DNA from 4 places in the Shewanella donghaensis genome. Region 1 is predicted to be linked to each of the others. Evidence: predicted binding sites of a transcription regulator. Region 1 holds the regulator's gene; each other region holds the start of a gene.
The links. Region 1 encodes LexA, which represses DNA repair genes until DNA is damaged. Its sites were predicted from a motif close to TACTGTATNNNNATACAGTA; they were not measured.

Region 1 (5,355 bases):
GTCTCAGGTAGGGTCGCGGGTAAAGTCACAGGCGTAGGCATGTCTTTACTGGGAATTTCTACTGGAGCAGCGGAACTTGAAGCACCACCGTTGCCATTCACATCAGCTGCTTGAACGGTATCACCTGAATCATTACCCCAAGCATTACGCTCATAAGTGACTACCGCAGCAATTTCTGTTGCCGTTAGCTGTTTAGCAAATGCTTGCATAGCAGTACCCGGTTTACCATTAACAACAATGTCCACATGACCAGAAACAGGTCCTTTGATCATTGGGCTACCGATAAGAGAAGGGAATACACCAGGAAGGCCTGCACCATTAGGTTGGTGGCAAGCGGCACAACGGCTCATATAAATTTGTTCGCCTTGCGCCATTAACTCTTCATGACTAAGTGTCTGTGAAAGCGAGGCCTCAGCAGCGGCTTTAGCATCAACAGTTAATTGCTTTTGGTCGATTAACCACTGGTCAAAGTCTGCTTCAGATACGGCTTCAACCACAATCGGCATAAAGCCATGGTCTTTACCGCATAACTCTGCACATTGGCCGCGATAGGTGCCGATTTTATCGATTTTAGTCCACGCTTCATTGATGAAACCAGGATTGGCATCTTTCTTAACGGCAAATGCAGGCACCCACCAAGAATGGATAACATCATCGGAAGTCATTAAGAAACGCACTTTTCTATCGATAGGCAAAACTAACGGCTTATCTACTTCTAATAAGTAAGTCTCCGTTTTAGCTTCGGTACCTGTGATTTGCGCCGCAGGGGTTGAAAGTAAGCTGAAAAACTCGACGTCTTCATTAAAATAGCTGTAATGCCATTTCCATTGTGAGCCGGTTATTTTGATGGTCAGTTCTGCATCGCTAGGATCTTCCATCGCAATCAAAGTTTTCGTTGCTGGAATGGCCATGCCGATAAGAATGACAAATGGCAATACAGTCCAAGCTATTTCAACTTTGGTACTATCGTGAAAGTCTGCTGCAACAGCACCTTTTGATTTTCTGTGATAGATCATCGAATAAATCATGATCCCAAAGACCACAACACCAATGGCACAACAGATATATAAAATTATCATGTGAAGGTCATAAACCTTACCACTGATATCTGTCACACCTTGAGTCATGTTTAGTGGCATTTCAGCCGCAGTGAGTGGGGCTGCAAGCAACGCCACCATTAATCCGTACAACATTCGCTTCACAAGACTACTCCTCTGCTAATTGCGAAATGCAATTACAAAGAAAAGCCACACAGTAATACTCTGCTCTATGCAAACTTTTCATTCCCGAAAAAGTTTGATCTTTTCAAAGTACACGGTGGCTTTGAGCTTGAAAACTCAATTATTTTATGGTTTTACGCTGCCACACTTGTACCTAATACTGAACTTATCAATTTTATTTGACGCTTTACATTCAAGGCTTTCTATACCGCATGGTACCAGCTCAATCTTTTATAGCGTTTGTCGCCGTCTATCATTTATTACTCGAAAGTCACAACAATTGTTACCTTCTTGTTAACTACACTACTTGGAGTTTAAATATTGATCAAGATCACTTTTACATCTAATTTGCTGAATAAAAGCGAAAAAAAAGCCCCTCACCAAAGTGAAGGGCTTTTTTATCAGTGCTTTCTTAGTGAAAAGAAGCCAGATTTAATGTATTTGTTGTTGCTGAAGTCGCTGATAATGTTTGCTCATCACGTAAGTGAGTATTTACATCTTCAATAATTAGCCCTTGAGCTAAAGCGCTTTTGGCAACCAACTGAATGCGGCGATTATCGCGAGAATCTAATGGTGTCGTCCAAGTAATTACTGCACTTGACGTACCACTTGTCAGTGCTTTTTCCATTGCCCACAGTGTTTCAACTTCATCTTTGGTATGAACCAACAAAACTCTGTCCATGCGAACATTAGCATTGGCAAGGATTTGTTTATAGCCGATATGTGGCGCATTAATCAGCACAATCCAACGACCTTGCTGACTTAAAACCGCGAGTTCACTACATAATTGCGTTAACTCTGTTAAGCCTTGGTTCTGGGTGCGCTTAGTTTCAATACCTTGTTTTACTGGTATTGAGTCAGAGACCATATCAACCCATAAACCTGGATGACGGGGTGCATTACCTATTAATGTGTTCATAACCAACCTCCATTACGAATAACGCCAACAGCAAGCCCTTCAATCGTTAGGTTTTGGCAGTTTAAATCTACTTTAATTGGCTCATATTCATCATTCTCTGCATGCAGATAGATAATATTGCCTTTCTTTTCAAATCTTTTAACGGTGACGTCGTCTTCTAAACGTGCAACAACAACTTGACCATTGGTCGCTGTTTGCATTTTATGCACAGCGAGTAAATCACCCTCTAAAATACCAATATCTTTCATACTGTCGCCACGAACACGTAGTAAAAAATTGGCATTGGGTTTAAACATTTCTGGGTCAACTTGGAAATACTGTTCAACATGTTCCTGAGCAAGGATGGGTTCACCTGCAGCCACTTGGCCGATAAGCGGTAAGCCTGCTTCAACTTCCTCTTCAACTTGCACCATACGAATACCGCGAGAGGTACCAGGAATAATTTCAATACAGCCTTTTTTGGCGAGCGCTTTTAAATGCTCTTCTGCAGCATTAGCACTTTTAAAGCCTAATCGAGTAGCAATTTCTGCACGAGTCGGTGGCATACCAGTTTCGGCGATATTACATTTAATAAGCTCTAATATTTCAGCTTGGCGTGGCGTTAAAGGTCTCATATTGATTCCTGTTTTTATATACAGTGACTGTCATTATATACAGTATTTTTAATCGTGCAAGTATTAACCATTAATTTTTACAATTAATGTAGGTTAGGGAATCTGAACAAGAATCTGGTATTCTATGCGCAATAAATTGATGTTGAAAATGCGAACACTCATGTTAAAACCTGATTCAATCATTGCAAAATCATTACGTTGGATACAAAAACTCATGGTGCACACTGTTGTTGTGCCAGAGGATCCATTTGCCGATCTGAACTTAGACCCAGATAAACCAGTGGTCTATGTAATGAAGACAGAATCACTCAGTGATATTGCTGCTTTAAATGAAGTGACGGCTAAATACGGCTTACCGAGCCCCTATGAGAGACTAGACGTAGATGGTTTAAATACACCGAGAATTGTGTGTGTTGAAGGTCGTAAACCTTTGTTTGGTAAACGTTTAAGTGGCGATAAGTTTGTGGATAATTTCACAAAGCTACTAACATTACATAAGAAAAATAATGAGCTAGATATTCAGTTGGTTCCGGTTAGCCTATATTGGGGACGTATTCCTGGTAAAGAAGACGATACCATCACTGCTGCTGTTTTTGAGCGTGAAAATCCAACTTGGCTGCGTAAATGGTTGATGATTTTGTTTTTAGGCCGTCACAGCTTTGTGCAGTTTTCAAATGCGATGTCATTACGCTATATGGCTGATGAACATGGTACTGACGTCAGTATTGCTCACAAGCTTATTCGTGTTGCACGGGTTCACTTTAGACGTCAACGTAAAGTGATGACGGGCCCGCAACTGCCGAATCGCCAAGCGATGTTCAACTCATTATTAAAATCTGAGGCGATCACTAAAGCGATTAAAGAAGAAGCGGTTAACAAAAAAATATCAGAAGAAAAAGCCCGCGAAAAAGCGATTGAATATTTAGATGAAGTTGCTGCAGATTACTCTGATAGCTTAGTCCGTATTGCAGAGCGTTTTCTCACTTGGCTGTGGAACAAGTTATACAGTGGTATTAGCATTAAAAGTGCTGAGCAAGTGCGTAAACTGCATCATGATGGTCACGAAATTGTTTATGTGCCGTGTCATCGTAGCCATATGGATTACTTACTGCTTTCATACATACTGTATTACCAAGGTATGGTGCCGCCGCATATTGCCGCAGGTATTAATTTGAATTTCTGGCCTGCAGGGCCTATGTTCCGCCGTGGTGGTGCATTCTTTATTCGCCGTAGTTTTAACGGCAACAAACTTTATACCGCGGTATTCCGTGAATACTTAGATCAGCTATTTGCTAAAGGCTATTCGGTTGAATACTTCACTGAAGGTGGTCGTTCGCGTACCGGTCGTTTATTAGCGCCTAAAACTGGCATGTTAGCGATGACGGTTAACTGTGTACTGCGCGGAATCGAACGCCCAGTCACTCTGGTGCCTGTTTATTTAGGCTATGACCATGTGATGGAAGTGTCGACTTATCACAAAGAGTTAAGCGGCAAGAAAAAGCAAAAAGAATCCGTTTGGCAGGTATTTGGAGCATTGCGTAAATTAGGTAACTTTGGTCAAGGTTATGTCAATTTTGGTGAGCCGATTAATGTGCAAAATTTCTTGAATGAACAATCGCCTAATTGGCGTGAAGAGATTGCCAAAGACCCAGATCAAAAGCCTTCATGGTTAACGCCTGCGGTTAATGTACTGGCGAATAAAGTCATGACTAACATCAATGGTGCAGCCGCTGCGAGTTCAGTGACATTAACCAGCATGGTGTTATTGGCATCAGAGCAAAATGCATTAGAGCGTACCGAGCTTGAGAGACAATTAGATTTATATCTTAAAATCTTAAAAGATGTGCCATACACTCAGTATGCGTCTGTTGCTGATGGTTCATCTCATGATTTAGTTGAACAGTGTTTATCATTGAATAAGTTCACTTCAACGACAGATGCAATGGGCGAAATCATTTCTATTGATGATAAATCAGTCATTGCCATGAGCTATTATCGCAATAACATTATTCATCTAATGGCAGTACCTTCTTTAGTAGCAAGCTGTTTGGTGCAATATGAAGAATTTAATCGCGAGAAAATACAGCAAATTGTTAAAGACTTTTACCCATTATTGAAAGCTGAACTGTTTATGGGCATTAAAGATTTAACGACGTATGTTGATCATGTTCTTGATTTATTTGTTGAGCAGCAATTGATTTCTGGTACTGATCACTTTGAAGTCAATCAAGGTAACATTACCCAGTTAATGCTATTGTCTGGGACGGTAAGTGAGACCTTACAACGTTACGCGATTATCTTTAATTTATTGGCTTACAAGCCAGAAATTGAGCGTTCAGATCTTGAAAGCGCTAGCCATTTATTGGCTCAGCGTTTAGGTGCTTTACACGGAATTACTGCGCCAGAGTTTTATGACAAAAAGCTCTATAATAATTTGAGTGTTAAATTAAAAGAATTAGGATACCTATCGGGTAATGACAATCAATTTGAAGTCATCCGAATACGTGATCATGCCAATGGTATGCTGCGTTTATCTGTTCGAAAAACCATTGTCGATAGCGTCACAGTGGAACATGGGTAATTACTAATTTTATGAGCGCAA
Region 2 (5,355 bases), 2.3 Mb from region 1:
TATTAATTTATTGAGTTTTTTCATAGTACTTCCATGTTGTGTACTTGATAGAAATTCCTAAACATCACAAATTCAACGTTTAAAAACAGATATATTGTCCTCAGTAGATCTAATCTTGCTCAGACTTACTCTACTGAACATCAATTGCAGATAGTTAACCGACAACAACAAAATCACGAGCACTAAATAACAATACTAATTACCGCAACCAGTAAAACATACAATTGATACTTTAAATATAAACATAGGACGTTTAAACCTATCAATAAAAATTACATTTCTTTACGTTCGATACTTCGCCAACGACAATTATTGTGAGCTTATGCGGGACTAGAGAATTATGCTAAATCGAGGTAAATTGAACATTACAATGGTAGGTATAAACTTGATAGTTATAGCTTTTCTTTTTAAATAATTAGATGGTTCGACAGAATGCTAATGTGACATTAGTTATATAAATACAAAAGTCTAGTTTCATTCATCATCTAATATCATCGCTTCTTTTATTTCATCACTATCGAAACCTTTTCGAGATAAATACGCATAAGCTTTCGACTTTTCTTTATAGTCAGATAAGTCATAACGCTTCTTAGCTAGTTGCGTTTTACAACTCAAATAAAAATCGACATCATCAGTTAAAGTCAGTTGGTAAACGATGTCTTCAAACTCGCTCACATCGATTAACCTTTGCTTTAACTCCTGCATGATAAGCGTTTTACCTTTGCCTTTATTAAACAGTTTGATTATTTCAGTTTTCAAATCTGTTTTTTCAGCTTTTATGACAAGTTTACTGCGCAGAGTGTCAACTTGAGGGTGGAGTGATAATGCATGGTCAATTTCAGCGCGAGTAAAACCTTTGGTGGTCATCTGTGAATAAATTTTTTCTTTATTGGTGCCATAAAAGTTTTCAAATTTGTTTTGCAATCGCGCTGTAGCCATTTCAAATGAATCGACGTTTTGCTCATGCATCACTTGCTCTAGGGCACTATCAATATCGGTAACTGCGACACCCCGTTGCTGTAACTTTCGTTTTATTGCCGCTTTACCCAGCTCATGACTAAAAGCAAGTTCGCAATAGCGCACAGCAAAATCAAAATCATTTTTTAAATAACCGTTTTCGATCAATCTAGCGAGAACGGTATCAATCCATTCAAGGTTTTCTGTTTTGCGCCCAAGCTTTGTTCGAATTTCATTGATAGTGAAATCTTGTTGACCAAGATGCCAGTAGGCACTGTTGAAAACATTCTCGATTGTTTTGGCTTGACGAAGTGGCTTACTCTGCATGACAAATTTATATTCGATTAGAAATGACAAAAGCAGTTTAGCAGACCCATACTCGGTTCAGAACTAGAAGTTCTTTCCATTCTTAAGAGTAGGCTTCATAAGTCGACAATTCTAAATTCAGTCCTGCTAATTCCTATCAATCAAATCAACTGACGTTAAAAGCTTAAGGGCTATCACTGCATATTAGTTAGCATTGAAATCCAGTAAATCTTCTACTGTAAAGTTTGCTTTGAAATTAAAAGCATAAGGCGAGTTATCATTTTTTCGCAAGTAACTTAAGCGCGCTAATGCTTCCTCTAAATTGGGAATGTGATCATCTTCTATCCACCACAAGACATAGGTTTCTTCTGGTAATCTTACAAACCACTCGCCTTTACGTTTCATGAAATCTTTATGGTGGGTGCGAAACATAAAATCTTTAAGAGAATCAACAGACTGCCATACAGACATGTTAACGATCATATTGGGATCGTCAAATACTTGAATACTGGTCGCATCACCGGATTCATCTTGTAATCGCCACACAAACCCTGCGCTACCTTCTGCTATTGCATTAACGCTATCAAGATTATCCATAAAGTCTTTAAGCTCTGGTCCATCTAATGGATATTTAGCTAATGCGACATTCAGTTGAGCTAATTTCATGGCTTCCTCCTTAAATTAATATTCGTTGGCACTCTTACTAGATAACATAGCAGAATGTTAATGACATTCTGCATTTTTATTGGCACTAATTTATTGGCACTAGGATTGTATGAGAATGGTGCTAACGATTATATTAATAACTCTATGAACATTAACTATGACCGTACATCTTAATTGTTTGCGTAATGTACACAATCATTCTTTTTAGCCGTTTGTTGCAGCAGTTGTTTTAACTCTGTTTTTCCACCGCTTTTAGTATCATTGATTTGTTGTTCAATGGTTTGTGTTTGCATGACAATTTTTTCAATCGCTGTTTGTCTTGCGCCCTCTTCTGACTGGCCTGATAACACGAGTTGTTCAACAAGATCAGAATAGCGTTCATAGACAACTCCTTTATAATAATCGGCCTGTGAAGCCATTGGCGTATGGGAGTATACGATTGAACAACTTAATGCACTATTGATTTGCGTGAATGAATCCTGAATTTGAATGACAACGGGCTTTTGAGTAGATGGGCTAGCACTCGCGCCAAAAGATAATATTGTTAGCATTGAAATGATAAATACTTTTTTCATTGTGTTTACTCCCATTGATGAACAACTGATTTCTGGCTGATTGCCGCACTTCCCAATCAATTGCTATATAAAATTCTATTCTAAAAATATGACCTGTTGATTAAAGCCTGCCGATATAGATTATTTAGTCTGTACCAATGAATCTATTTTAGCTTTCCTGTGGCTAATTACTTATCTTTTGCTGCCAATGTAACTCATTAAGCGCTTTACGCTTCCCCATAATCATCAGCATTAACGCTTTATAAAATCTTGATACAGATGACAAGCTTTAAACTTGCCTCTATTTTACCTACCTAAGCTAAACGTAAGCTGAACAAACAATTAACTTTTAACGTTTTTCTATAAAGAATGTTTTATTCGATGATTTATTCGCAACTAACTCGCTAATAGTTCGCGGCCCACTTTCTAAGAGCTCGTAGCTAATTTAGAACTCGTTCATAGTTTAGTGCTTCTCAAACCCCTTTAGTTCACCTTACGCTGCAAATCATTACTTCAACGCCCCACAACAGATCAAACAACCAACAACTCGTACACTTATTCGACACTTTTACGGAATTTATTGCCAATTCTACGGGGCTAGCTATAATACTGTATAAATATACAGTATATTATTGGTGTCGATTTTTATGAAGGTTATTCCTATTTTTGCTTGTGCCGGTATCACCGGTTTTGAAAGTCCTGCAGCTGAATATCGACAATTACCGTTAAGTTTGGACGAGCTGTTAATCGAACATCCCAGTGCGACTTTTATTGGCCAAGCCAGTGGTGACTCAATGGAGAACATTGGTATTTTTGATAAGGATATTTTAATTGTTGATCGTCATGTCAGCGTTGAGAATCATGATGTGATTGTGGCGAACTATAATGGCAATTTTGTTTGCAAACTTATCGACACACAACGCCGATTATTACTTTCCGCCAATGACAGCCACCAGAGTGTGACGATTCAAGAATATGACAGCTTCAGTGTTGAGGGCGTAGTAATACGTTCTATTCGTTGCCATCGTCAAAGCCCTTTATTAGTTAATGATTAAATGGATAGTTAACTTATGTATGCACTCGTTGATGCAAACTCTTTCTATTGCAGCGCAGAGCAAGTATTTCGCCCTGAATGGCGTGGTCGCCCTGTCGTGGTACTGTCTAATAACGATGGTTGTATCGTCGCCGCAAATCGCCAGGCAAAAGCACTGGGGATTGGTAAATTTGGCCCCTATTTTGAAGTACGGGCTTTATGTGAGCAATTAGGCGTTATTGCCCTATCATCCAATTATGAACTCTATGGTTCTCTCTCCCATAGTATGATGGAAGTCATTGGCCGCTTTGCCCCTGAGCAACACATTTATTCAATTGATGAGTCATTTCTATCGTTTAAGCATTGCTACCCCGCAATACCTTGTTTATTAACCCATGGGGCAAAGATACGTCGGGCGGTTTGGAAAGAAACCCGTTTACCTGTGTGTGTCGGTATTGCTGAAACATTGACCCTTGCTAAAGTCGCCAATCATGCTGCGAAAAAAATCTATGGCTACAATGGCGTCTGTTACATTGAATCAGTTAATCAAAGAGATGCAATTTTGTCAGCCATGAAAGTCACTGATGTATGGGGAATAGGTTCCCGTATAGGTAAAAAACTACATGCCATGGGAATAACAACTGCGCTTGGATTGGCAAAACTACAACCCGGTATTGCACGCAAGAATTTTAGTATTGAAATTGAACGAACAGTACGAGAGCTTAATGGTGAAGCCTGTAAAGGTTGGGATAGTGCTAGAGCGGATAAACAGCAGATTTTTTCCACCCGTAGCGTTGGAGAGCGAATCACTGATAAAAGTACATTACAGCAAGCACTCAGTAAACATGCTGGCATTGCTGCAGCCAAAGCGAGAAAACAAGGTTCTGCAGCAGGCACGATTCTAATATTTGCCAGTAACTCGCCATATGATGAGCAACCCAATGGCTTTAAATATCATTACCGCTGCGCCCATCCAACTAATGACAGCTGCGAGATTATGGCTTACGCCTCTGAAATAGCTCGTCAATTATATAACCCACATACCCGTTATTATAAAATGGGGATTGGCTTATTAGATCTATCCCCCACTAAACATCGTCAAGGTGACCTATTTACCCCAGAAAAAGACCCCGCTTTAATGCAAGTTTATGATCAACTCAATCAACGTTATGGTACCGATACCGTATTTATCGCGGCTCAAGGAATCGAAGGGAAATGGCATATGCGCCGAGAGCTTTTAACACCGCAGTACACCACTTGCTGGCAAGATATCCCCCAAATAAACTGCCGTTAATCAGTCATTATATTTTTCGTTCCTACATTCGCGTTTTGAGCTAACTAAAAACAGACCAAAAATCAACCTAAAAACACACAAAACGATCATTAAACAAACAGCAGCACAACTTTAAAATTACAATCATTTGTGAAAAGAGACTTAATCTCACAGTTTTATCGTTATATACATTAGCAATGCATAAATCGCGATTTTATCATTGTTTTATTGCTGAAAAAAACGACAATACGCAGCCTTAAATTTTCTTGGATTGTGTTTGCCTGTGTTAGATATTGCCGTTTTTGATGTTCAGTTCTTTTTCGAACCCCTGTTTTGGTTTCAGCTTATTGGCTTTGCTTCAATGTTTATTGGCTGGTGGGCAAACGGACAGAAACAAGACTGCAAATTTATTCATGGCAATATGATAGCATCGGTACTCACTGCGATTCACTTAGGCTTACTCGGCAGCTTTTTAGGCATGGCGAATCAACTCGTGAATGTTATACGCTTTAGGTTATGCCAAAGCTTAAACAGTGATAAGGACGCAAACTCATCACAGCTTAACG
Region 3 (5,355 bases), 2.4 Mb from region 1:
CAACAACTTTCGAAGTTGCTGCTCGGTCTTCTAATCGAATCTTGTCACGGATAATGGTGACTTCAAATGCTTTCGCGTTAGCACCACCTTTATTAGGCAGTATTTGTAAGTTAACTTCACTGCCCTTAGGCCCTTTAATTAACTCAACAACATCATCTAAACGCCAACCAATAACATCGACTATTTCACCGTCTTTTTGGCCTACACCAATAATTTTATCTTCAGGTGATAATCTTTCACTTGTCGCTGCGGGACCACCAGCAACTAAGCTTTTAATAACGGTGTAATCATCGTCCATTTGTAAAACAGCACCGATGCCTTCAAGGCTTAGGTTCATTTCCATTTGGAAACGTTCTGCATTACGAGGAGATAAGTAACTTGTATGAGGTTCTACCGTGCGGGCAAAGGCATTCATGACACCTTGGAATACATCTTCACTATGAGTTTGGCTTAAACGCTTTATGGCATTGTTATAGCGCTTACCTAAAACTTCGACTGTTTCTTCCCAATCTTTACCGGCAAGTTTTAAATTGAGTGCATCATATTTAACTCGTTGACGCCAAAGCTCATTTAAATCAGCTTCGTCTTTAGGCCAATTGGCTTCTTCACGATCAAATTCATAAGCATCACCTTCTAAGGCAAAATCAAATTCTTTATCAAGTAAAGTCAACGCAAAAGCAAAACGCTCATAACGGCGTTTCTGTACGATAGAATACATATTGAAAGCAGGTTCGATATTGCCAGATTTGACCATATCATCAAACAGATGCTGATATTGTTTAAAGCTATCAACATCTGCTTGGGTCAGAACATTGCGACGAAAATCGAGCTGTTGCAAATATCTGTCGTAAATCAACTCAGAAAAAGCATCATCAAGGTCAAAGCGATGATAGTGAGAACGAGTAAATAAACTTGTTACCCTCTTACTCGCGACCTTGTGTTGAGGCTCTTGCTCAAGTTTAGGTAACTCGCTGATTTGAATAGTTGGTGAAATTGCCCAAGCCGAAAAACCGACAAATAAAGTGGCAATCGACGCAGCCAAAGTGAGTTTTCGCATCAACAAGTTACTCCTTAAATGATCACGATAATAAAATATGCTCTGCACGAACTTTAACAATTAATCCAGTATCTAATTGAACATGGACATCTTCTTTTTTGATGTCTGTGATAACACCTGGGACTGGATTTTGTCCTAACTTGACACTAACACGTTGTTTTTGTTTAAGCTCGTCAAATTTAGCAGCAACATAATTAATCTTTGGTGCAGCAGGTTTAGATGGCTTAGCAGGACGGTCTTTTTTAACCGGTGCTTTTGCAGCAGGTTTTTTAGCTGGCTTTTTAGGGTTAGCTTTGGCAGCAAGTGCTTGGCGTTTAGCTTTTGCCTTTTCTTGACCTTCTTTCAACGTTAGTTGTGCATGATCAATATGCTCTTGTTCAAGTTCGCCACAATCTTGACCGTCTAGATCGATGCGTTGAACACCTGTTTTTACGCCTTTCAAGTAGCGCCAGCTGCTTGTATAACGTCTAAGTGCAACACGTAATTGTGTTTTACTTACTTTAGAATCTTCAGCCAACCTTTCAGCTAAATCTTGAAACAACCCAATTTTTAATGGCTTAGTTTCGCCTTCTGCAATAAAGCATAAAGGAAATGTTTCATATAAATACGCTAAAACTGCGTTGGTGTCGGTCAACTTGTCTGTTGATTCCATTTTTACTTCCACGTTATAAAAGGGACTGATTCTCGGTTTTCAGGGCGAGTACAGTCGTTTATCATTCGTTAAACAGTTACTTGTCTAACGTTCAAATTAGCATTTCCTACTCGATTGCTAAAGCAATTGAAACATGCTTTAACAAATTAACCCACTTAGCTGTAATTTTACAGTAAATAAATATATCGGTAGCAATGCGCGCTGCTCAGTATTATAAAGCTCGTGACAGCGATTGCGACCCGCAATTTGTTATATTTGGTCGCAAATTAAGCAAATAGGCAAGATTCAAAGCTTTTAACCAGCATTTCTAAGCCTTTTTGATCATCTTTATCAAATCGGTTCAATGATGGGCTATCAATATCAAGTACTGCAATTACGTTATTGTCTTGATGTACAGGGACAACAATTTCAGAATTACTGGCTGCATCGCACGCAATATGACCGGCAAATTCATGTACATCTGCAACTAATTGAGTTGCGTCATTTGCTGCGGCAGTGCCACATACACCTTTTCCAATAACAATACGAGTACAAGCGACTTTTCCTTGAAAAGGACCTAAAACAAGTTGCTCGTTACGCTTAATATAAAAGCCGACCCAATTGATGTCGTCTAAATTGTCATTTAATAGTGCTGAAAAGTTTGCCATACCAGCAATAAGGTCATCTTCACCTTCCATTAATGCCAGTACTTGTCTATTTAATGTGTCGTATAACTCAGCTTTCATTCATCTATCCTAGATTATATTTTATTCTGTGACCGTTTTTTTAGGGGCTTTTTTGTTAGCGGCTTTGGGAGCTGCTGGTTTAGCCTTGACGATCCCTTTCAATAAGTTTGCGAGTTCATCTTTGTTAGAAGCAAGATAAAAAGCAAGTTTTTCGATACTATTGTCGTTAATTTCTAGCTCTGCGCTAGTAATAAAAGGAACTAAGTTATCAGCTATGTCGAGCATTTTATCGTAGGCGTCAGCTTCTTTCTTAGATGTAAAAGTCATCTTCTCAACCCCTTCTCTTACCACGACAAACTTTGTTATTACAGCCATGATCAACCTCTTACTGTTTTTATATACAGTGCATAGAATGTCATATAACTAACTTCTGATGCAAGTATTCTGATTATTCTGGTATTATCTCTTTTAATTGTATCTTAAATAATGACTTTTCTAGTGTGTCCAAGCTCAAAAAACACATAAAGTTCGCTTATTATTTAACTCGCCAATATTTCATTAAATGGATGGTTTGCGTTTTTATATGCAAAAGAATTTCGACCCAAACACCATTATTCTATGTCGTTCATGTGACTTAGCCGTGCAAAAACGAGCATTACCTTCTAATGTCCGCGCATTGTGCCCTCGATGTCATACTGCGCTTTACGACGTTCCTTATTGTTCTATTAATGGCATGCTTGCACTTTGTTTTGCTGCATTACTGTTTTATATCCCTGCGAATGTGTTACCCGTTATAGAAATTCATTTCTTAGGCAGTATTCGTACAACCACGGTTTATGAAACGGCTATTGCGGTTTGGGAACAAGGTTATTGGATAGTCGCGGTTGCCGTCATGGCCTCTGCCGTTATGGCTCCAGGTTTATTAATTGTATCGATTTTAATGCAAGTATTTATTGTGAAATTACAACTGCATTCATCGTTTTGGCAAAAAATTTATCGGATACTTTTGAAAAACCATGCCCTGCTTTCACAATTAACGATGTTAGAAATCTATGTCATTTCATTTTTAGTCGCAGCCTTTAATCTTTCTGACTTCTCCGATATTCATCTTGGCATGGGAACTTTTTGCTTCACGATGCTTTTTTTAATCATTTTATTTTTACAACGAGAGTACAATTTAGAGCATATGTGGGGGATGGCTTATGAAAAATAAACTTACCGCACAGCAAGGGAATAAAATTGGCTTATGTTTGTGTAAGGTTTGTCGTAAAATCAATCTCATAGGGAATGATAGATGCAGCCGTTGTGATTCAAAAATTGAAACCCGCAACTATGCCAGCTTACAACAAAGTTGGGCTTTACTGATTACCGCAGCAATTCTATTAATACCAGCCAATATTTACCCTATCACTATGCTTACTAACCAGGGCAAAGTGACTTACGATACAATTTTTACCGGCATAGTCCATCTGGTTCACGTAGATATGATCCCTATTGCCATTATCGTATTTACAGCCAGTATTTTAGTACCTTGGTTAAAAATTATCGGTTTAGCTATTTATTTAACAGCAATAAGTTTTAATCTTCCGGTTTCTAAGAAGAAGCTGATGATTGGCTTTCATATTGTTGAATGGATCGGCAGATGGTCGATGTTAGATTTATTCGTTATTGCGTTAACAGTTGCTGTCGTTAATATGGGGCAATTACTCGATGCAAAACCCGCACCTGCTGCCACCGCCTTTGCTTTGGTCATTTTACTGACTCAGCTCGCGGCAAAGGTATTAGATACTCGTTTACTTTGGGATCGCTTGGAAAAAAACAATGACACAAATTGAATCACCAAAAGTTGTTAAAAAGAAACTCTTTTCGCCTATATGGTTACTCCCTATTGTTGCCTTGGCTTTAGGTGCTTGGTTAGGTGTGAAGAGCATCAAAGAATCTGGCATTGAAATTCAAGTACATTTCCCGAATGCTATTGGTATTGATATAGGTAAAACCCTGGTCAAATATCAAGGTTTAACCGTTGGTAAAGTCACTGATATTAGTATCGATAATGATTTATCTGGTGTTAACGTCAAAATCATTATGGATTATCGCTCAGATCCTTTTTTGAACAAAAGTACCAAATTTTGGTTAGTTACCCCTAAAGCTAGTATTACAGGCATTGAAGGTTTAGATACCCTATTCTCTGGTAATTACATTGCCGTTCAACCTGGTGATGGCAGTTCCGCATCAGAGTTTGTCGCGCTGAAAGAAGCACCTACGATGATCCCAGAAACAGATGGTGTATTGGTGACTCTCACCACTTCAACTCTTGGTTCTCTTGATATAGGTTCAATGGTTTTTTATCGACAAGTACCAGTAGGTAAAGTGGTAAATTATCGCTTAGTTGATAGCGAAACCATCACCATTGATACCTTTATAGAACAACAATACGCGCATTTAGTGACTCAGGAATCGCAATTTTGGAATGTCTCAGGCCTTAAAATTGATGCTTCGATGTCAGGTATTAAAGTGAACACTGAAAGTTTAGCGTCTTTATTAGCTGGCGGTATAAGCTTTAATTCCGTCCCCGAAGCTGCAGCTGCTAAAAACGGTGAAAAGTATGTACTTTATCCTGATGAAGAAAGTGCGATTAAAGGACTTGAATTTACGCTAGTTGCTAATGATGCAGATGAAATAAATCAAGGATCAGCTTTAGTTTACCGAGGAATTAAAGTTGGTAAAATACACCAGACTCAACTGACAGAAAATGGCGTTAATTTTTTAGCTAAATTTGATACTCAGTATCAGCATCTACTTAATGCTGATACACAGTTTTGGATTGCGGGCGCTGATATATCTTTTGACGGTGTTAAGCATGCAGCAAGACTACTAACTGGTAGCGTAGTAAATGTTTTACCTGGTATTAGTAACAAAGAAGTACCAAATGAATATCAACTACACTCTCAAGCCCCTGACTTGATGCAAGCAAGACAGTT
Region 4 (5,355 bases), 1.0 Mb from region 1:
CAACCAGCGGAAAATAAATCAATTGCTATATCTTGCGATACCCTCGTTGAAAATATCCATTTCCTTCCTACGATGCCTGCACATGAGCTCGGTTATAAATCAGTTGCGGTTAACTTATCTGATCTTGCCGCTATGGGCGCAGATCCAGCTTGGATGACACTGGCACTTACGTTACCTGATGTTGATAATGAATGGTTAGCAGAATTCAGCCAAGGCCTTTTTGAAGCTGCTGATTATTACAGTGTCAGCCTCATTGGTGGTGATACGACTCGCGGGCCTCGTTGTATTAATATTACTATTCATGGCCAAGTTCCGACAGGTAAAGCCTTAACCCGCAGTGGTGCTAAAATTGGTGATTGGATTTACGTCACTGGTACATTAGGTGATTCAGCATTAGGTCTGGATATCTTGTTAGGTAACAAGGTTGTTGATGCGCAATACAAAGAATTTTTAATCAATCGTCATTATCATCCCACTCCACGAATATTAGCAGGGCAAGCTTTACGCTCACTTGCGACCAGTGCGATTGATTTATCTGATGGTTTATATTCAGATATTAAACATGTTTTAAAAGCATCGAATGTTGGGGCTATTATTGATGTTAATGAGCTACCTATATCGACATCATTACGTGAGTCTGCTGACGTAGATGAAGCGATTAGCTACGCACTTACAGGTGGTGAAGATTATGAGCTATTATTTACCGTACCTGAATCTCAACGTGGTGCTTTAGATATTGCGTTAATTCATTCCGGCGTCAAGTTTGTCAAAATTGGTCAAATTTGTGCTGGTGATAAATTACGCCTTGTTTCTGCAGGCGCTCCTTATGAGTTAGATATTAACAGTTTTGAGCATTTCTAATGAAGTTTATTTCTACTGATCCAGCCGTCCATAAATTAAGCCTTAAAAATCCAGTGCACTTTTTAGCATTGGGATTTGGTAGTGGCTTAGCGGCAAAAGCGCCTGGCACCTTTGGTACATTGGCTGCAGTTCCACTTGTCTACTTGATGAGCTTTTTAAGTTTAGAACTATTTATTGCGATTACCGTTATAAGTACGCTAATTGGTTTTTATATCTGTGATAAAGCTGCAACAGATATGGGTGTTCATGATCATGGCGCTATTGTCTGGGATGAAGTTGCCGGGTTAATGATTACTATGATCGCCGCGCCAGCAGGTTTGGTTTGGATGGTGGTGGGTTTTGCACTATTTCGCTTTTTTGATATTTTAAAACCTTGGCCAATTCGTTGGTTAGATGCCAAAGTCCACGGTGGTTTTGGTATTATGATTGATGATGTCCTAGCCGGTATTTTTTCGTTAATTTGTCTACAGTTGCTAGTTTATTTTTTATAACCATCAGCCATCAGCCATCAGCATTAGTTATGAATCTTAGGGGATGAATCGTTAACCCATTATTAATCTGAGATTATTACATCAAAAGCCCACTATATTAGTGGGCTTTTTTGTGGCTTTTAATGGGTTGACTAACGTATATCACGGGTTAGTTTTGAAGTAACTCTCTTGCATTAGCAAGGGTGTTTTCTGTAATCACATCACCGGCTAATAGCCTCGCAAGTTCATTGACTCGCTCTTGTTTATCTAATGGCTTCATATTGGTTTCAGTACCACCACTTTTAGTAAACTTGTTTACCAGCATATGCTGATGGCCATTGCCTGCTACCTGAGGTAAATGGGTAACACAGATCACCTGTGTTGATTGCCCTAAGCTACGCAGCATTCTGCCTACTACTGCAGCAGTAGGCCCGGAAATACCCACATCGACTTCATCAAAAATAAGTGTTGGCGTTGAGACTTTCTTCGCGGTGATCACTTGAATACCTAAACCGATGCGAGAAAGCTCGCCACCAGATGCCACTTTAGCAATCGGTTGCATTGGTTGGCCTGGGTTAGTTGTTATTAAGAATTCAACTTGATCACAACCTGATACTGATTGCAGTTCAGGATTGAAATTCACTGCGATACTGAATTTACCTTTAGGCATATTCAGCTCTTGAATTGATTGAGTCACTAACTTATTAAGTTCTTTGGCATAACGGTTTCTGCTATGGCTCAACTTCTGTGCAGTAACAATATAAGCTTGTTTACTGTCATCGACTTGTTGCTGAATTTCATCGAGTCGGCTAGCGTCACTATTTAGCTCTTTAAGTTCAGCGGTTAGGCTTTGATGATGTGCAAACAGCTCTTCAGAGCTGACGTGGTGTTTTCTCGACAACTGCATTGCTTTAGATATGCGCTGCTCTAAATAAGCAAAGTGTTCAGGATCGAGTTCTAAGCGACTGAGATAATCCTGAATCTCACTGCTACTTTCCTGAACTTGAATTAACGCTTCATTGAGCATTTGAGGAATATGACTGAGCTGAGGATCAAACTCTTTTAAGTTGTCAGCAAGGCCAACAACGCGATTTAGCAGTGATTCAATATTTGCTTCATCATCTTCACTCAGTACGACTAAGCTGGATTGGCAGGTTTCAATTAACTCTGTACCGTTAGCCAAGCGTTTGTGCTCTTGCTCAATTTCTTCGAATTCACCCGCTTTAATATCAAACTCATCTAGCTCTTCAACTTGATATTGAACTAGCTGTTTTCTGGCAATTCGCTCTTGTTGATTCAGTTGTAACTGTTTAAGTTCATTTTCGATGAGTTTACAGCGTTGATAGCTTTTACTCACAGCATCAATGAGTATTTTATGATTCGCATAGCTATCTAATAAAGTAAGTTGATGCTCACTTTTTAGCATTGCATGATGTGCATGTTGACCATGAATACCAACAAATAATTGGCCTAATGATTTAAGCTGAGCTAAAGGTACTGGATTACCGTTGATGTAAGCACGAGAACGGCCATCGGCATTAATGGTTCTTCTGAGAATACATTCATCTTCAACATCAAGATCGTTGTCTTCAAGCCAGCGTTTAGCATAAGGGACGTCGTCTAGTGTGAAGCGAGCGCTAACTTCGGCTTTTGTTGCCCCAGGTCTTACGCTATTAGCATCTGAACGATTGCCTAAACATAAACCTAATGCATCTATAGCGATAGACTTACCGGCACCGGTTTCACCCGTTATGCTGGTCATGCCCGCTTTAAAGTCGAGTTCCAGAAAACGTACAATCGCGAAATTATTAATGCTCAATTGGCAAAGCATAATCAATCCTTGTGTGAATAATCATCAAACCACTGTATTTCCATACAGTTTACACTGTTTTTATATACAGTAAAGTACTGTTTATTTAAAAAGGACAGAGCTGTAAAAATATATATAAGATTAATTTTTAAGCGAATGAACTTAATAGCTTTTCTATTATGGGTAAGCTAATAAAGGTGGCAATAGTACTAATTAAAATGCACTTAGCACTTGATAGAGCGTAAGTTTGATAACGCTGAGCAAGTAAGTAAACACTCGCTGCGGTAGGTAATGCAGCAAGAATAACCCCCATTACGAGTAGTTGTTGTTCGACTTCAAAGTAAGTCAGCAGCCAGTATGCCAGTAGCGGGTGTATAACCAGCTTTAAAACATTCAGCACACTCATTTCTATAACGATGTTGTGCCTAACGACTTCAGGCTCAGTGCCGCCATGCATTGCTTTTGCAAGCACCATTCCAATGGCAAATAAGGCGCAGGGGCTTGATGTATTACCTATCAGTCGGAACATCATGCTGATGCTCTCAGGGACTGGAATCGTCAGTGCAGAAGCTATCACTCCGAGTAAGCAACCAATCACAATCGGATTTTTGATTAACGCATTTAACATGATTAATGCAGGGTGGCTTTTTTGGGTTTTATTGAGAGCAAGTTCCATGCTGACAAGTGCAAATGCAAACATGGTGACAGACAGTAGGCTTGCTATTGCGGCTGCGGTAATAGCATGGTTGTTACCAGGGTAAAGCATCATCATTAACGGAATGCCAATAAATGCCGTATTCCCAAAACTGGTGCTTAATCCTCTAATGGCAGCTAGGGCAGGTTGTTTCTTGTCAAAAATAGAGGAAATGACAACAGTAATGAAGTAGGTCGCTATCATGGCTAAGCCAAAGGCGAAAATAAAACCCCACTGTAATATTTCGTGAATATCAGTTTCAGCGAGTGCGATAAATAAAATAGCTGGGAAGGCCACGTAATAGACATATTCATTGATAGTAAAGTCAGTATCGTGGGGCAAGACTTTTAACTTTTGGACTATAAAGCCTAAAAGCATAATACCGAAAACGGCAATCAGAGGGGTTAGAATACTTGGCATCCCTCATTCCTTATATTAAAAGTGAATGAAAATGATTTAGCGGGTATTAAGTTATGAATAAGCCTGATGCAGCAAGGTCATTGAGTCAATCTTTTTGCATCAGGGGTAAGAAACTCTATTGTTTATTGCTGACTGCTAATACCAATATTTGATGCACCTGCATCGATAATTTCTTTACGTAGCTCTTTAATGAACTCAGGCGTTATCTTGGTTGTTTCTTCAATTACGTCTAATAACAGGCCTTGTATGTGTTTTTCTTCTTGCATTACAGGGTGATTAAAAACGAATTCTTCAACGGCATCTTCATTCATAATATTTTCGAGTTCTTCAACGCTTATGGCTTCAATGTAGTTAGCCACAGTACTCGAAGATAACTTGCTGACATTGGTAATATCTTCTTCTATTTTAGCTTGAATACCGCCTAATAGCGTTGATAAAGCCACTGCAGCATCCATAGCTGGATAAACACCGTAGGCTTCAAAATCGACAGGTTCTGGAGTATTTTCATCTAAACGTTGTAGATGGATATCATAATTAAACTTAAGCTTTTTGTCGTACTGTGATTGCCATAGTAAATCTAATACCGTACTTAAAACTTTAGGCTCACCAAATTCACATACTTCTGAAAAAAGTTGATAATTTGGCAACATACGCTGACATAGTGCAGTGGCAAAGAGTTGCTTTTGAGGTAAAGACAGCGCTTTTAAACGCTTAAAAAAACCGGGTTTATTGCTCATGGGGAACATCCGCTGATAACTGTGATATCACTTGATTTGCAGCTGATTCTACCTTAGTTAACTCGTCAAGTAACTCAAGTATTTCAGGTTCTAGGTCTTCAATGTTAGTTTTGTGCTTTAAAGACGATTCTATTTCTTGGCAAAGCTTTTGTGTATTCGGTACGCCGCAATAACAACTGGCGCCATGGAGCTTATGTAATGTTTGTAGCATAAGCTCACTATTGTTTGTTTTTAAAGCTTCATCAATGTTGGTAACACTCTCAGGCAAAGAGTCCACCAACATTTGTAGCATCTCTAGGGCTAAATCAGGTTTTTGATTAGTTTGCGCTAAACACAGCTCCCAATTAAGGGTATGCATATCAA

Region 2: a site for LexA is predicted at 3,091-3,110, ahead of FPK91_RS02620 (LexA family protein). Genes of this name have one in related genera too.
Region 3: a site for LexA is predicted at 2,761-2,780, ahead of FPK91_RS01835 (YebG family protein). Genes of this name have one in related genera too.
Region 4: a site for LexA is predicted at 3,193-3,212, ahead of recN (DNA repair protein RecN). Genes of this name have one in related genera too.

What each region holds. Positions count from the first base shown of each region.
Region 1 is NZ_CP041783.1:2,937,191-2,942,545, reverse strand. It holds gene coxB (cytochrome c oxidase subunit II) at 1-1,202, opposite strand, end outside; gene FPK91_RS12460 (cell division inhibitor SulA) at 1,633-2,139, opposite strand; gene lexA (transcriptional repressor LexA) at 2,136-2,753, opposite strand; gene plsB (glycerol-3-phosphate 1-O-acyltransferase PlsB) at 2,914-5,334, shown strand; gene mtr (tryptophan permease) at 5,346-5,355, shown strand, end outside.
Region 2 is NZ_CP041783.1:628,195-633,549, reverse strand. It holds gene FPK91_RS02640 (family 16 glycosylhydrolase) at 1-24, opposite strand, end outside; gene FPK91_RS02635 (RecX family transcriptional regulator) at 475-1,284, opposite strand; gene FPK91_RS02630 (DUF3291 domain-containing protein) at 1,468-1,929, opposite strand; gene FPK91_RS02625 (hypothetical protein) at 2,100-2,504, opposite strand; gene FPK91_RS02620 (LexA family protein) at 3,131-3,538, shown strand; gene FPK91_RS02615 (Y-family DNA polymerase) at 3,554-4,810, shown strand; gene FPK91_RS02610 (YgjV family protein) at 5,073-5,355, shown strand, end outside.
Region 3 is NZ_CP041783.1:432,788-438,142, reverse strand. It holds gene prc (carboxy terminal-processing peptidase) at 1-1,057, opposite strand, end outside; gene proQ (RNA chaperone ProQ) at 1,080-1,709, opposite strand; gene FPK91_RS01840 (GAF domain-containing protein) at 1,976-2,434, opposite strand; gene FPK91_RS01835 (YebG family protein) at 2,456-2,749, opposite strand; gene FPK91_RS01830 (paraquat-inducible protein A) at 2,958-3,587, shown strand; gene FPK91_RS01825 (paraquat-inducible protein A) at 3,577-4,209, shown strand; gene FPK91_RS01820 (PqiB family protein) at 4,196-5,355, shown strand, end outside.
Region 4 is NZ_CP041783.1:1,920,374-1,925,728, reverse strand. It holds gene thiL (thiamine-phosphate kinase) at 1-861, shown strand, start outside; gene FPK91_RS08255 (phosphatidylglycerophosphatase A family protein) at 861-1,352, shown strand; gene recN (DNA repair protein RecN) at 1,501-3,162, opposite strand; gene FPK91_RS08245 (AEC family transporter) at 3,290-4,255, opposite strand; gene FPK91_RS08240 (YjaG family protein) at 4,378-4,992, opposite strand; gene barA (two-component sensor histidine kinase BarA) at 4,982-5,355, opposite strand, start outside.